3 regions of the Aeribacillus sp. FSL K6-3256 genome follow, and region 3 is predicted to be linked to each of the others. Evidence: predicted binding sites of a transcription regulator. Region 3 holds the regulator's gene; each other region holds the start of a gene.

The links. The regulator LexA, encoded in region 3, represses DNA repair genes until DNA is damaged. The targets are predictions, from matches to a motif close to CGAACATATGTTCG.
Region 1: NSQ84_RS13995 (DNA repair exonuclease) is a predicted target of LexA. The motif match lies at 1,626-1,639, and genes of this name have one in related genera.
Region 2: uvrB (excinuclease ABC subunit UvrB) is a predicted target of LexA. The motif match lies at 2,946-2,959, and genes of this name have one in related genera.

Annotation. Positions count from the first base shown of each region.
Region 1 covers NZ_CP150188.1:2,909,212-2,914,144, reverse strand. Annotated here, with positions in the region: gene NSQ84_RS14010 (coproporphyrinogen III oxidase) at 1-532, shown strand, start outside; gene NSQ84_RS14005 (hypothetical protein) at 901-1,095, shown strand; gene NSQ84_RS14000 (YhzD family protein) at 1,300-1,485, opposite strand; gene NSQ84_RS13995 (DNA repair exonuclease) at 1,665-2,903, shown strand; gene NSQ84_RS13990 (AAA family ATPase) at 2,917-4,933, shown strand, end outside.
Region 2 covers NZ_CP150188.1:750,772-755,704, reverse strand. Annotated here, with positions in the region: gene uvrA (excinuclease ABC subunit UvrA) at 1-888, opposite strand, end outside; gene uvrB (excinuclease ABC subunit UvrB) at 895-2,877, opposite strand; gene NSQ84_RS03585 (DUF2198 family protein) at 3,003-3,233, opposite strand; gene NSQ84_RS03580 (hypothetical protein) at 3,596-3,889, opposite strand; gene NSQ84_RS03575 (ROK family protein) at 4,375-4,933, opposite strand, start outside.
Region 3 covers NZ_CP150188.1:1,933,194-1,938,126, forward strand. Annotated here, with positions in the region: gene tkt (transketolase) at 1-1,008, opposite strand, end outside; gene NSQ84_RS09260 (DUF896 domain-containing protein) at 1,081-1,311, opposite strand; gene NSQ84_RS09265 (recombinase family protein) at 1,387-2,037, opposite strand; gene NSQ84_RS09270 (LysM peptidoglycan-binding domain-containing protein) at 2,056-2,370, opposite strand; gene lexA (transcriptional repressor LexA) at 2,530-3,153, shown strand; gene gdhA (NADP-specific glutamate dehydrogenase) at 3,483-4,862, shown strand.

The DNA of each region.
Region 1 (4,933 bases), 980 kb from region 3:
TAGGGAAATGGGCATCAACAACATCAACATGGATTTAATTATTGGACTGCCGGGGGAAGGGTTAAAAGAATTTGAGTTCACCCTTGAGGAGACAGCCAAATTGATGCCTGAATCATTGACTGTCCACACGCTTTCCTTTAAGCGGGCATCGGAAATGACAAAAAACAAAGAAAAATATAAAGTAGCTGAACGAAGCGAAGTAGAAAAAATGATGAATAAAGCGGTTGAATGGACAAAGGCAAATCATTATGAGCCTTATTATTTGTACCGTCAAAAAAATATTTTAGGAAATTTAGAAAATGTCGGATATTCCCGGAAGGGTTATGAGAGTATATACAATATAATCATCATGGAAGAAATGCAAACGATTATCGGATTAGGCTGCGGGGCATCAAGCAAATTGATCGACCCGGTTTCCCGGGAAATCACTCATTTCGCCAATCCGAAAGATCCGAAATCGTATAACGATGGCTTTAAACATTATACAAATGAAAAAATCAAATTGCTAAACGCTCTTTATGGCGAAAATTGATAATTTTACGCTCCACAACGTATCGGGTCGTGTTGAAAGGAGGGCCCGATAGAAAACAAGAGCTTGGGAACGTCGAAAATGGAGAACGATTTCCGTATTTCCCTAAAAACACTTTAGAACAAATTTTAATAGATGAGATCGCGAGACTTAATCATAAAAGCGATTGCGCCATTAGCCTGCAACAAACGTAGCCGGCAGACTTCAGACAAAACATACAAAAGCAAGTAGAGAAATACGAGCTATTCTCTACTTGCTTTTATTTTTAGGACTTCTTGGACAGCCTCTGATAAATCTGTTTCATCATGTTAGCTTTAAATTAATGGGATGATATTGAAGGGGGCTCTGTGAACAAAATGGGAGATAATAAGATGTTCATCATAATTGGAATAGTCGGTCTTTTAGCTATTACTTTTTCAAATTTAGTTCTTAAACATGATGTCGTCGCGACCATTATTAGCATTGTTGTGATCGGGATTTTAGTGAGCTCCAGAACCAAAATCATCCTAATTTTTGAGAGGCAGTTTTGGAAAGAAAAATGCCCCCCACAAAATGCAGGGGACTAGGAAAAAACTGATTTTAGATGCCCACTACAATTTTTCCACACGGGTAAATGGCTAAAAAGCGTCATATCCATTTAGATATTTTAAATTAGCCTCATAAAATTTGGGGAGCAGGATGAATATAGCGGGCGGCTTATGCCGCGCAGTATTTTTGTTGTGAAAGACTTCCCCTGTCATTGTTTTGTGGACTGTCAATCCTGTTAAGTTTTAGCGATGAAATAAAACAAGCCGGCCAGAAGAAGTAACTAAGCGATGCGCGGTATTTAAACATTGATGCTCCTTCAATATTTCTGAACCGATTTCTTTTGCCTCTTGTTCTGAATTTGCTTCAAACTTTTCATTTAAAAACAGTTCTCCTTTGTTTGTAAACGCAGTTAAAAAATATGTCGGCATTTCAAACATCCTCCTTTTTTAAAAAATATATTTCTTTTTCCTGAAAAAAAATCCTTTCAGCTTTTTTTAAAAAATTTTTTGGCAGGGGCCCGGGTACCGGGATGTATTTTTTCACATTAAAATGATATAATATGGAAAAGCAAACGTACGTTCCGGAAACGAGTGAAAAGAGGGAGACTATGACTCGCCGCATAACATTTATACATACGGCAGATTTGCATTTAGATAGTCCGTTCACAGGGCTTGAGCATTTGCCGGAAAGCATCTTTAAAAGAATTCAAGAAAGTACTTTTACGGCATTTGAACGTGTAATTGAACTGGCGGCAAAAGAAAAAGTCGATTTTATACTGATCGCAGGAGATTTGTATGATGACGAAGACCGCAGTTTGAAAGCCCAGTTGAGATTAAAGAAACAGTTTGAACGGCTCAATGAAGAAGGCATCCAAGTTTTTATTATTTTTGGAAATCATGATCATACAGGAGGTAATTGGGTTCATATTCAATGGCCTGAAAACGTTCATATTTTTTCCGATCGTGATGTAGAATGTATACCGTTTGTCCGCGACGGAAAGGTTTTAGCCAACATTTACGGCTACAGCTATCCGACTCGTTCGGTTACAGAAAATATTGTCTATAAATTTCAAAAAAGAAGCGAAGCGCCGCTTCATATCGGTCTTCTTCACGGCACCGCGTCAGGGACGGAAGGACATGAGCCGTATTGTCCTTTTACGATTCAAAATTTATTGGAAAAAGATTTTGATTATTGGGCTTTAGGACATATACATAAACGGCAAATTTTACATCGTTCCGACCCTCCGATTATTTATCCGGGAAATATTCAAGGCCGCCATAAAAAAGAAACGGGAGAAAAGGGAGTGTATCTTGTAGAATTAGCAGAAGGCGGGAAAAGCGCGTACCGATTTGTGCCGGTATTTGACATACTTTGGAATGAAATCAAGCTCTCTGTAAATGAAATAGCTGCTGTTAGCGAGCTATATGATCATATTCGAGCGGTAAAGGAACAGCAGAGACGAAATGGCTCGGCTCTTTTGACAATTATGCTAGATGGAGCTTCATCATTGTTTTGGGATCTTATGGATCAGGATCATTTGGATGAGCTTGCGCAAATATTGAATGAAGAGGAAGAAGGAAAGAACGAATTCGTTTGGATTGTTTCCATTCAACATCAAATCGTGCCGAGCGACGACTTTTTCTCCTCCTCTTACATTTCGAAAGATTTTGAACAAATTTTGGATCATTTTCATCAATTTGACGAAGCGATGGAGCCTTTATATAAAAATCGTTTATTTCGGCGTTTCTTTCAATCTTTCACAGAAAATGAAAAAGAAGAATTGATAAAAGAAGCGAAAACAATGATTTATTATGAGCTGTTTAAGCAAGAATGGAAGCGGTCGTAAAAAAGGTGATAAGATGAAAATAAAAGAACTGCATATTTATGGCTACGGAAAATTTGCAGATAAAAAAATTTCATTTTCGGATCATGGCATACAAGTCATTTACGGTTTAAATGAAGCCGGAAAATCGACGCTGATGTCTTTTATCCATAGCATGCTGTTCGGATTTCCCGTTAAACAGCATCCGGATAAACGGTTCGAACCAAAAACGGGCGGAAAATACGGCGGGGCATTAATCATCGAATGTGAAAATTTCGGAACAGTAAAAGTGGAGCGCGTAAAAGGGAGAGCCGCAGCGGGGGATGTAACTCTTTATTTCCAGGATGGACGGACAGGAGGGGATAAAGAGCTGGCTGAAATTTTAAAAGGAACCGACAGACCAACATATCAAGCGATTTTTTCCTTTGATTTATTCGGGTTGCAAAAAGTGTATGAGCTGAATCGTGAGAAGCTGGGAAAATATTTATTTTTAACAAGTGTATTCGGGTCTGATCAGTTATATCGTTTAGAGGAGAAACTGCAGAGAGAGCAGGAGGATTTGTTTAAACCGAACGGACGAAAACCGTTGCTGAACAGATCGTTAAATGAACTGATGGAGGACTTTGCAGAACTGCAACATGCAAAAGAACAGCAGCGCGCTTACAATTTTTTGATCAAAGAAAGGGACAGCTTAGAGAAGCAGCTGAAGGACTGCCAGAACGAGAAGGTGACGCTGAAAACAGAACGGAAAAAAGTGGAAAAACAAATAGCAGTTCTTCCCCTTTTGGAAAGACGGAAAGAATGCTTGCAGCTGTTAAAAGATTTTCCTGACGGCATTCAATTCCCGGAGGACGGGTTTGTTCGGCTGGAAAAGCTTTCGGCAAGAAGAGACGAAGTTTTAGAACAGCTGGGAAGGGTGCAGGAAAAAGAAAAGGGGATCGAGGATTCCTTATCAGCCTTGAAGATCGACGGCCGTCCAGCTGACGAGACAATATTTGAGGAATTAAAAAGCCAATTTCCCCTCATCCAAAAACAATTAGAAGAGCAAAAACTTTTCATTGTTCAACAACAAATGATGGAAGGACAGATTCATGAGGAGCTCATCTATATTTTCGGCCATCAAGATGAAAATGCTATAAAAAAAATCGACACATCTGTTCGCATGAAGGAAAAAATAAAGGATGCTGCGAAGAAATATGAACAATTATTTCAAAGAAAAAAGCTTCTCGATGAACAATATGAGCGTGCCCAATATTCGCTGGAAGAATGTGAGCGCCGCATAAAAGAATACGAATCTTTTCTGCTTGATCCATCTGAAAGGGAAAGATTAATAGAGGAGCAGTCAGCCATAGAACAAGAAATGGCGCAAACGGCCGACAAACATTATTTAAAAGAGCAGATTGCCCAGTTAAAAGCAAAAATCAATGAAAGAGAAAAAAAGAATCGGGAAAAATTAAAAAAATGGAAAATTCTCACTGTATCTTTGCTATCTGTTTTTGCGTTTGCCATTGTTCTTTCGTTCGTTTATAAGAATTGGCTGTTTTTAACAGCGTTTCTTCCTTTCATCATTGTTTTCTTTTTCTTCCGTCCACAGGATGATGAGCTGTTAAAGCATTTACAAAATGAGCATGGACAGCTTGTGAAAAAACTTGATAAACAAAATGATTCCCGAATCTTGGAAAGAACGTTGCGTTTGAAGCATATTAAGGAAATATTATGGAAGGATCAGCAAGTCCGCCAAAAAATTGAGATCGAGAAGATGAATTATAAAGGTAAAGAACAAGCTTATGAACGGATTCTTTCGTTATATGACGAATGGGAACATGAAAAGTATCAATTGCAACATTTAATTTTCCCGTTTTATGAACATTTTCATCTTCCGAAAGAAGCCGAAGGATCACAATTGCTTGAGCAGTTTGAACGCATCGCAAGCTGTCAAAAGCTGATAAGAGAAAAAAGAATGTTAGAGGAAAAAGTTCGTTTGTATGAAGAAAACTTAAATCAGTTTAGAAAAAAGTTTGATCCTTTGTGTGAATATTATAACATTCGTGCCG
Region 2 (4,933 bases), 1.2 Mb from region 3:
ATTTGGAATAACGAGATCCAAATCCACCTCTAGTTTTGAACCTAAGCCGTCACAAGCATGACAAGCTCCGTACGGGCTGTTAAAGGAAAACATCCGCGGTTCAAGCTCTCCAATCGAAAAACCGCAAATCGGGCAGGCATGATGTTCACTGAAAAGCAGCTCTTCGCCATCGATGATGTCAATTATGACTTTTCCATCACCTAATTTTAAAGCTGTTTCAATTGAATCGGTCAACCGGCTTATAATCCCCTCTTTCACGATCAGCCGATCCACAACGACATCGATGGAATGTTTTTTATTTTTTTCAAGAGAAATATCATCGGTAAGCTCCATCATTTCTCCGTCAATCCGCACGCGGACAAACCCTTGCTTTTTTATTTCCTCCAATGTTTTCACATGCATTCCTTTTTTTCCAGACACAACAGGCGCAAGAACCTGCAGTCTTGTCCGTTCCGGATATTCCATAATCCGGTCAACCATCTGTTCGATTGTTTGCGAAGAAATTTCTATCCCATGCACCGGACATGTCGGCCGCCCGACACGGGCAAAAAGAAGCCGTAGGTAGTCATAAATTTCTGTCACCGTTCCGACCGTTGAACGCGGATTTCTGCTTGTCGTTTTTTGATCAATCGAAATGGCCGGCGATAAGCCTTCGATCGCATCGACATCAGGTTTATCCATTTGTCCTAAAAATTGGCGGGCATAGGCAGATAAAGACTCCACATATCGCCGCTGTCCCTCTGCATAAATTGTATCAAATGCTAAAGAAGATTTACCCGATCCCGATAAACCTGTTACAACGACAAGCTTGTCTCTTGGAATCGTGACATCAATGTTTTTTAAATTATGAGCGCGTGCACCTTTTACAACAATTTTATCCATTGCCATATCCAATCATCCTTCCGCTTTCAGCTCCAAAATTAGATCGCGCAATTCAGCAGCTCTTTCGAAATCTAATGCTTTTGCAGCTTCTTTCATTTCTTTTTCCATACGGGCTATCAGTTGTTCTCGATCTTTTTTCGACATTTTGTTCAGCTTCACAGCCTTTTCCGTTTTATATTCTGCTTCATCTTCCGCTGCATATGTCGCCCTAATTACATCGCGAATATCTTTTTGAATCGTTTTTGGCGTAATGCCATGTTGACGGTTATATTCCTCTTGAATCGCACGACGCCGTTTTGTTTCGTTTATGGCGATTTCCATCGATTTTGTGATTGTATCAGCATACATAATGACATGCCCGTTTGCGTTCCGAGCCGCCCGTCCGATTGTTTGAATAAGAGAACGTTCCGAACGGAGAAATCCTTCTTTATCTGCATCCAAAATTGCAACGAGAGAGACCTCCGGAATATCAAGCCCTTCCCTGAGCAAATTGATCCCGACCAACACTTCATGTTTGCCAAGGCGCAGGTCGCGGATAATTTCAATGCGCTCGAGCGTTTTAATTTCGGAATGGAGATATGTCACCTTAATCCCGATTTCCCGCAAATAATCCGTTAAATCTTCCGCCATTTTTTTCGTTAATGTGGTCACAAGCACCCGCTCATTCCGTTTAACCCGCTTTTGAATTTCGCCGATTAAATCGTCTATTTGCCCTTCAACAGGTCGGACGTCAATGGTTGGATCTAAAAGTCCAGTCGGGCGGATAATCTGTTCAACAACAACCGGCGTATGCTCCAGCTCATACGGCCCAGGGGTGGCAGAAACATAAATGACATGTTTCATATGCTTTTCAAATTCCTCAAATTTTAACGGACGGTTGTCAAGTGCTGAAGGCAAACGGAATCCATGATCGACAAGCACTTGTTTTCTCGCCTGGTCGCCGTTGTACATCCCGCGGATTTGCGGAATCGTCACATGCGACTCGTCAATGACGATCAAAAAATCATCTCCAAAATAATCTAAAAGCGTATAAGGAGTCGAACCGGGCGGTCTTAATGTAAGATGACGGGAGTAGTTTTCAATCCCAGAGCAAAAGCCCATCTCCCGCATCATTTCTAAATCATATCTTGTCCGTTGCTCGAGCCGTTGCGCTTCCAAAAGCTTTCCATTCTCCCGCAGTTCATGCAGCCGTTCCTCAAGCTCCTTTTCAATATTAGCAATGGCAATTTTCATTTTTTCTTCTCTTGTCACAAAGTGTGATGCCGGGAAAATCGCTACATGCTCCCGCTCTCCAATAATTTCGCCTGTCAGCGCATCAACTTCACGGATGCGGTCGATTTCATCTCCGAAAAATTCCACGCGGATACAATGTTCATCGCGCGAAGCAGGGAAAATTTCCACTACATCCCCGCGCACGCGAAAAGTTCCCCTGCGAAAATCTACATCATTTCTTTCATACTGCACATCCACTAAACGGCGCAGCAAGTCATTGCGCTCGATTTCCATTCCTGTACGAAGACTTACGACCAGCTCACGATATTCTTCTGGCGAACCTAAACCATATATGCAAGAAACGCTTGCGATAATAATAACATCTTTCCGTTCAAACAATGCAGAGGTGGCCGAATGTCTTAATTTATCAATTTCATCATTAATGCTCGCATCTTTTTCAATATACGTATCTGTTTGCGGAACATACGCTTCCGGCTGATAATAGTCATAATAGCTGACAAAATATTCAACTGCATTGTTCGGGAAAAATTCTTTAAACTCGCTATACAGCTGTCCGGCAAGCGTTTTATTATGGGCAATGACCAGCGTCGGTTTGTTCACTTCTTTAATCACATTGGATATCGTAAACGTTTTGCCAGTTCCAGTTGCACCTAACAATGTCTGATGTTTTTTTCCTTGCCTGATTCCCTCCACCAGCTCTTTGATAGCTTTCGGCTGATCTCCTTGAGGCTGGTAATTTGAAACTAATTCAAACCGATCCATGGAACATCCTCCAATTCAGAAACTTATATTTTATTTTAACATATAATCAGGCTGAATCACCAAAAATACGAACTGACGTTTGATTTTCATAGACAATAAAAACCTGTCAATCGTGTTGAACAGGTTTAAGTAGATGTTTTCTTATCCTTTTTCATGCTTCTGGCAGCGATAAAACCAGCTGCTAAGCTGGCTACATCCAAAATGGCGATATAAATAGTATCCATATGACCTGCAAAATAAGAGGCAATTAATAAACCAGCCGTCAACAATGTCCCAACGACATGACTATATGTAACTCTTGTGAAAAATAAGACAAGCAAAAAAGGGGCGAATGCGGCAAACACAAGCTTGATCATAAAAAAACCTCTTTTCGTCAACGGTTATACATTTATTATATTGAAGCCCTCAAAAAGCTTTCAAGCAAAACCACAAAAGAGAAGGGAAAAATAAGCCAATGCAAAGAATAAAAAATGATGCGATGCAGAGCGGTCAGAAAACCTAGGATACAGGGGAAATAGTTGAAATCGATGAAGTCAAAATAAACGAATAGAAATAGCTTTATGATTATATTTAAATGCAATAATGAAGCTCATAGGCTAAAAAATTCGCCTTTATGAAAGCAACTTTTATACTATATTTACTTTTTTCTTACGGTCACCCCCTAAGCATATAAAAAAGCATCCAATAGTCGCCTTTTTTCACTATTGGATACTCTTTCTTAATCTTGAGATAGATAAAACCAATGATCTAAATTTACATATGAAATATCGTATTCAGAATTTACTGCATGTAATATTTTTTGATAATCTTCCACCTTAAGATCTAGTGGTAGATTTTCAAACAATTCTCCATTTACATGAAAATCCAGTATTAATGCACAAAAATCTTTACCATCAACTAAATCCATTGCAAACTCTCTAAAAATATCTGCATCTTCTTCATTTAACTGTTCATCTGACAATACATAGATTTTTATTACATTTTGAAATTGTTGAATATCTTCTTCATTCATGTATTCATAAAGGTCTTCTTAATCCCCGATAATAAGATATCCCATAGACATACTGTTTTTAAATAATAAATAAATTTCTAAATCCCTGAGTCTAATTTGTCTTTTTTAAGATATATAATTTAATTGATTCTTCCTCTAAATGTAGAGATGTTTAATAATTGTTTAAAGATTAAAAAATATTTTTCAATATTCGTTTTGTTTCAGCATATACATTGCAATACTCCTGAACTCCACTTATCAAAAAATGAATGATTCCAGCCACCTAAACTTAATCAGCTCAGCTGTAACATAAAGAGCTGTTAGGTCACCGAGCAATATCTTGGATCAATTCTCTTTAGCATTAGTTTTAGCTTTATCTAATTCTTTTTGGTTCTTAACTGCATTCTTGAAAGTTTCCTTTTCTTGTACACATTTTTGTATGCCTGATTTTATTTTATGGCTTGGGTTATCTGTAACGATTATTTGCCGATAAATGTTCTTGAGCTTTATTTTTGATTATGCTCCAAAAACGCCTCATATGCTAAACCGATTGCTCCGCAAAGTCCCGCATTATCCCCTAATCCGGGCGGAACAATATAATCTGCAATGTTTTCTAGCACCACTTCATGGCGAACATAACCGTTTAATAAAGCTTGAACATTTTGATGTATAAGGGGGAACAATTGCTTTTGTTTGGCGACTCCGCCGCCAATTATTATTTTTTTAGGCGATAAAACGAGTATAAGATTGGCAATTCCTTGTGCAATATAGTACGCTTCCAAATCCCATACTTTCTCATTTTTTTCTAACTCTTGCCCCTTTTTTCCCCAGCGTTTTTCTATAGCAGGACCGGATGCCATTCCTTCCAAACAATCTTTGTGATACGGACAATTGCCGGCAAACGAATCTTCAGGATGGCGCCGAACAAGCATATGCCCCATTTCCGGATGGATTAGCCCGTGTACTAGATGTCCTTCAGAGATGGCACCGACTCCGATCCCGGTACCGATCGTCATATAAATGCAGCTATTCAGACCTTTCGCAGCCCCCCATTTCATTTCCCCC
Region 3 (4,933 bases):
ATTGATTGCTGCCTTTAACTCTTTTGCAAGTTCAGGATATTCTTTCTCATACTTTTCAAACAAATTATTCCATTCAATTTCTTTCTGCTTTCCACGTTCTTTTACATTTTTCTCAAAATGCTCATAAACTTCTACTGGAACATAGAAATCTTCTTCAAATGTCCATGCATAGGCTTCTTTTGTCAATTTTGTCTCTTCTGGGCCTAACGGCGAACCATGAACGGAAGAAGTGCCTGCTTTATTCGGCGAACCATATCCGATTGTTGTTTTTACTTCAATTAATGTCGGTCGTTGTTCATCCAATTTGGCTTCTTCAATGGCTTTCGAAATCTCTTCAATGTTGTTGCCGTCCTCAACGCGCAGCACTTGCCAGCCCATAGATTTAAAGCGCTCTTCTACATTTTCTGAGAATGATTTATTTAAATCCCCATCTAGGGAAATATCATTCGAATCATAAAGAACAATTAATCGTCCAAGCTTCAAGTGACCAGCTAAGGAAGCTGCTTCAGAGGAAATCCCTTCCATTAAGTCACCGTCACCGCAAATGACGTATGTGTAATGATCAACAATATTGTATCCTTCTTTATTATATGTAGCTGCTAAATGACGTTCTGCCATCGCCATTCCAACGGCCATTGCTATTCCTTGGCCTAATGGTCCAGTTGTTGCGTCAACGCCAGGTGTATGTCCGTATTCAGGATGTCCAGGTGTTTTGCTTCCCCATTGACGAAACGATTTAATATCATCCATGGAAAGATCATAACCCGATAAATGAAGCAAGCTATAAAGCAGCATCGATCCATGTCCGGCAGATAAAACAAAGCGATCTCGATTAAACCAATTAGGGTTTTCAGGGTTAATGTTCATAAATTTCGTCCACAGCGCATAAGCCATTGGTGCGGCGCCCATTGGCATTCCAGGATGTCCGGAATTCGCCTTTTCAATCGCGTCAATGGATAATGTTCGAATCGTCATGATGGATAAATCTTGAATGGAATGAGTCACCATTATCATCCTCTCATCTGTATTTTCAGTTTATAATCTTATCTTTATTGTTGTAATAAGGCAACACCCCATCCATTAATGCAGCCTTTTATTTTTTAATTTTTTCAATTTTTCCGGTGTAACATCATTACCTTTCGGATCAATCACTGTAACATTTTTTAAGGTGTTTTGAAAATCCCGACGAAACGACTCTAAATATTCCTGCCTTAATTGCTGCTGCTCAAGCTTTTCCTCTTGCGTCAATCCTTCTGACTTAGACTTTTTAGATAGTTCATTAATACGGTTAAGTTTTTCTTTTGAAATCATAAGCTGAACCCCTTGTATATTTTTGCCGCGCTCTTTTATCATACTAAATGCAACCACTAATGACAACAATTATTGCTATGATTCTCCTTTTTCTGACAAAAATTGTTGATATCTGCGATGGACAGTAGCTTTTGAAACGTCATAGCCGAATCCTCTTAACGTTGCCGCTATTTCTGAAAATGTCAGGCCGTTTTTCCGCAATCGGTCAATCTCCTCGATCGGAACTTCTTTTCGCTCTCTTTTATAGGAAGAATTTCTATTCTTTAAATTTTTTTCAGGCCTGTACCCATTTTGTATAGCTCTCAACATTCCCCGCTTTATTTTCAAATTATGAATTTTTCGTTGATATTCTTCGACAATTCCTATGATTTCAAGCACCATCGTGTCTGATTCAGACAGTTCCATCTCCCCGCGATGGGCAGCGGTGAAAATTTTCACACCTTGTTTCAAAATGGAATGGACAATGGCGATTTTGGCATTCCCTCTGCCAATTCTTGTTTCATCCTGTATTAATACCGCTTCAATTTCTTTCTCCTCAATCAATTCCAGCAGTTGAAAAACCCCTTCACGATCAACATCATACCCGCTCGCTTTTTCTTCTATCACTTCAACAACTTCCATACCGTTTTCAGCTGCGAGCTTTAACAGCTCGTCCTTCTGTCTTTTCAAAGATGTTTCCTGCTCATCTTTTTCAGTGCTGACTCTTGCATAAACGACTGCTCTCATGTTAAATGCTCCTTGCGGTTATTCTTTGTTTGCCAAATATTCAGCATTGTAGTATTTATTTTTTTCAATCGGAATGACGATTGTTTCCCCCGGTTTTACAACAAGGCTTTGGAGATTGTTTCGCTCCTGAACCCATTTAACAAACTCTGAATGAGACATATTGTCATATTCTTTATATTCATCAGCGATTTTCCACAAACTGTCCCCTTCCTTCACTTGAACCTCCAAATAATGATCGAGCTCTTCCCTTTCTCCAGTATACGAAATCGCCAAAACTGCCGCCATGATGACAAGGAAAAAAGAAACGATGTAAGACCATGATAATTTATCCATTTAGAACCGCCCCCTGAAACAGAATATTTGTTCGGTTTTTTGTTTTTAAGTATAAAAGGGAACACATGTTTCTGTCAAGCAAATATTCGAACTTACGTTTGCTTTTTTGGAAAAATCATGCTATAATCGACACAAATTGATATGACTGAGGTGCTTGACATGTCAACAAAATTATCTAAGAGACAACAAGATATTTTGAACTTCATTAAGGAGGAAGTAAAAAAGAAAGGATACCCTCCCTCTGTAAGAGAAATCGGCGAAGCGGTCGGTCTTGCCTCCAGTTCAACTGTTCACGGGCATTTAGCAAAGCTTGAGAGCAAAGGACTGATTAGAAGAGACCCCACAAAGCCGAGAGCCATTGAAATTTTGGACGATGATGGCAGCCACCTTCTAACAAACAATGTGATCAACGTGCCGGTCATCGGAAAAGTGACGGCTGGTATTCCGATCACTGCCGTTGAAAACATCGAAGAATATTTTCCGCTTCCGAATCATATTGCGTCAGGTGATGATCAACTTTTCATGCTTGAAGTAGTCGGAGAAAGCATGATCGAAGCAGGCATTCTGGACGGAGATTTAGTTATTGTCAGACAACAGCAAACAGCCAATAACGGCGACATCGTTGTCGCGCTCACAGACGACAATGAAGCGACCGTAAAAAGGTTTTTCAAAGAAAAAGACTTTATACGGCTTCAGCCGGAAAACCCAACAATGGAACCGATTATTTTAAAAAATGTGACAATACTCGGAAAAGTGATCGGGCTATACCGTTCCATACACTGAATATTCGATGTCTCAAAACAGGTGAGGCATCCTTTTTCTTTTTATAAAATTTTCAAAATTCCCTCTCTTAGCGATGCTAAATTTTTAAAAATGTTTTCTAATCAATATGTATGCAGACAAGCTAGATTCAATGAAACAAATTTCAGGCGCCTTCTCCGCGCCTGCATGCAAAGCTATTATGCAACAATTCTCAACAGTCATTGTTTTTTGATTTATTTTGTTGTAGAATTTTTTATTGTAGATTTCGCTTCCTTAGCCAGTGCCGGGATGATTTACTGAATTGTTTGAATTCTTCTAACTGCTTAAATTTTAGGTATAGGAGAGGTGCTATGAATCAATTACTTATGAAACAAAGTGAATTGGAAAACGCAAAGCAATATGTCAATGAAGTATTTCAATCCGTGCAAGAAAAAAATCCGAATGAGCCTGAGTTTCTTCAAGCTGTAAAAGAAATATTTGACTCGCTTGTGCCTGTATTTGCTCAACATCCTACATATATAAAGCACGGAATACTTGAAAGAATTGTTGAGCCGGAAAGATTGATCATTTTTCGCGTTCCATGGGTGGATGACGAAGGAAAAGTGCGTGTAAACCGCGGATTTAGAGTGCAATATAATAGTGCAATTGGGCCATATAAAGGAGGCTTGCGCTTTCACCCGACCGTCAACGCCAGCATTATTAAATTTTTAGGATTTGAACAAATCTTCAAAAATTCATTGACTGGGCAGCCGATCGGCGGAGGAAAAGGCGGATCTGATTTTGATCCGAAAGGTAAATCAGATGGGGAAATTATGAGATTTACACAAAGCTTTATGACAGAGCTTTACAAACATATTGGACCAGATATTGACGTTCCTGCCGGTGATATTGGAGTTGGCGCAAGAGAGATCGGATACTTGTTTGGCCAATATAAAAGAATACGCGGCGGATTTGAAGCTGGGGTGTTAACCGGAAAAGGCATTGGTTACGGCGGAAGCCTAGCGAGAACCGAAGCGACAGGGTATGGAACTGTTTATTTTGTTGAAGAAATGCTTAAAGACCATGGATTAAGCTTCAAAGGAAGCACAGTTGTTGTCTCTGGTTCTGGGAACGTTGCCATATATGCGATTGAAAAAGCAACACAATTAGGTGCAAAAGTTGTCGCATGCAGCGACTCTGATGGCTACATTTTTGATAAAAATGGAATTAATCTTGAAACGGTTAGAAGGTTAAAAGAAGTTGAAAGAAAAAGAATTAAAGAATATGTAAATGAACATCCTCATGCAGAATATTATGAAGGCTGTTCCGGAATTTGGTCCATTCCGTGCGATATTGCCCTCCCATGCGCTACTCAAAATGAAATCGATAAAAAAGCAGCTGAACTCCTTGTTTCCAACGGACTCAAAGCTGTTGGAGAAGGCGCCAACATGCCGTCTACATTAGAAGCGATCGACGTGTTTTTATCAAACAATATTCTTTTTGGACCTGCAAAAGCTGCTAACGCAGGCGGAGTTGCTGTTTCAGCATTAGAAATGGCTCAAAACAGCGCAAGATTATCTTGGAGCTTTGAAGATGTCGACGCAAAATTACGTGATATCATGAAGAACATTTACCGAAATTGCGTCAACGCTGCAAATGAATACGGCTGCTCCGGAAATCTTGTCGTCGGCGCTAACATAGCAGGATTTAAAAAAGTCGCTGATGCAATGGTAGAACAAGGAGTCATTTAAAAGATAGAAAAATGGTCATTTCCATCATTTATTCTTTATAGTGAGTAAACATATATGATAATCGCTAAAGC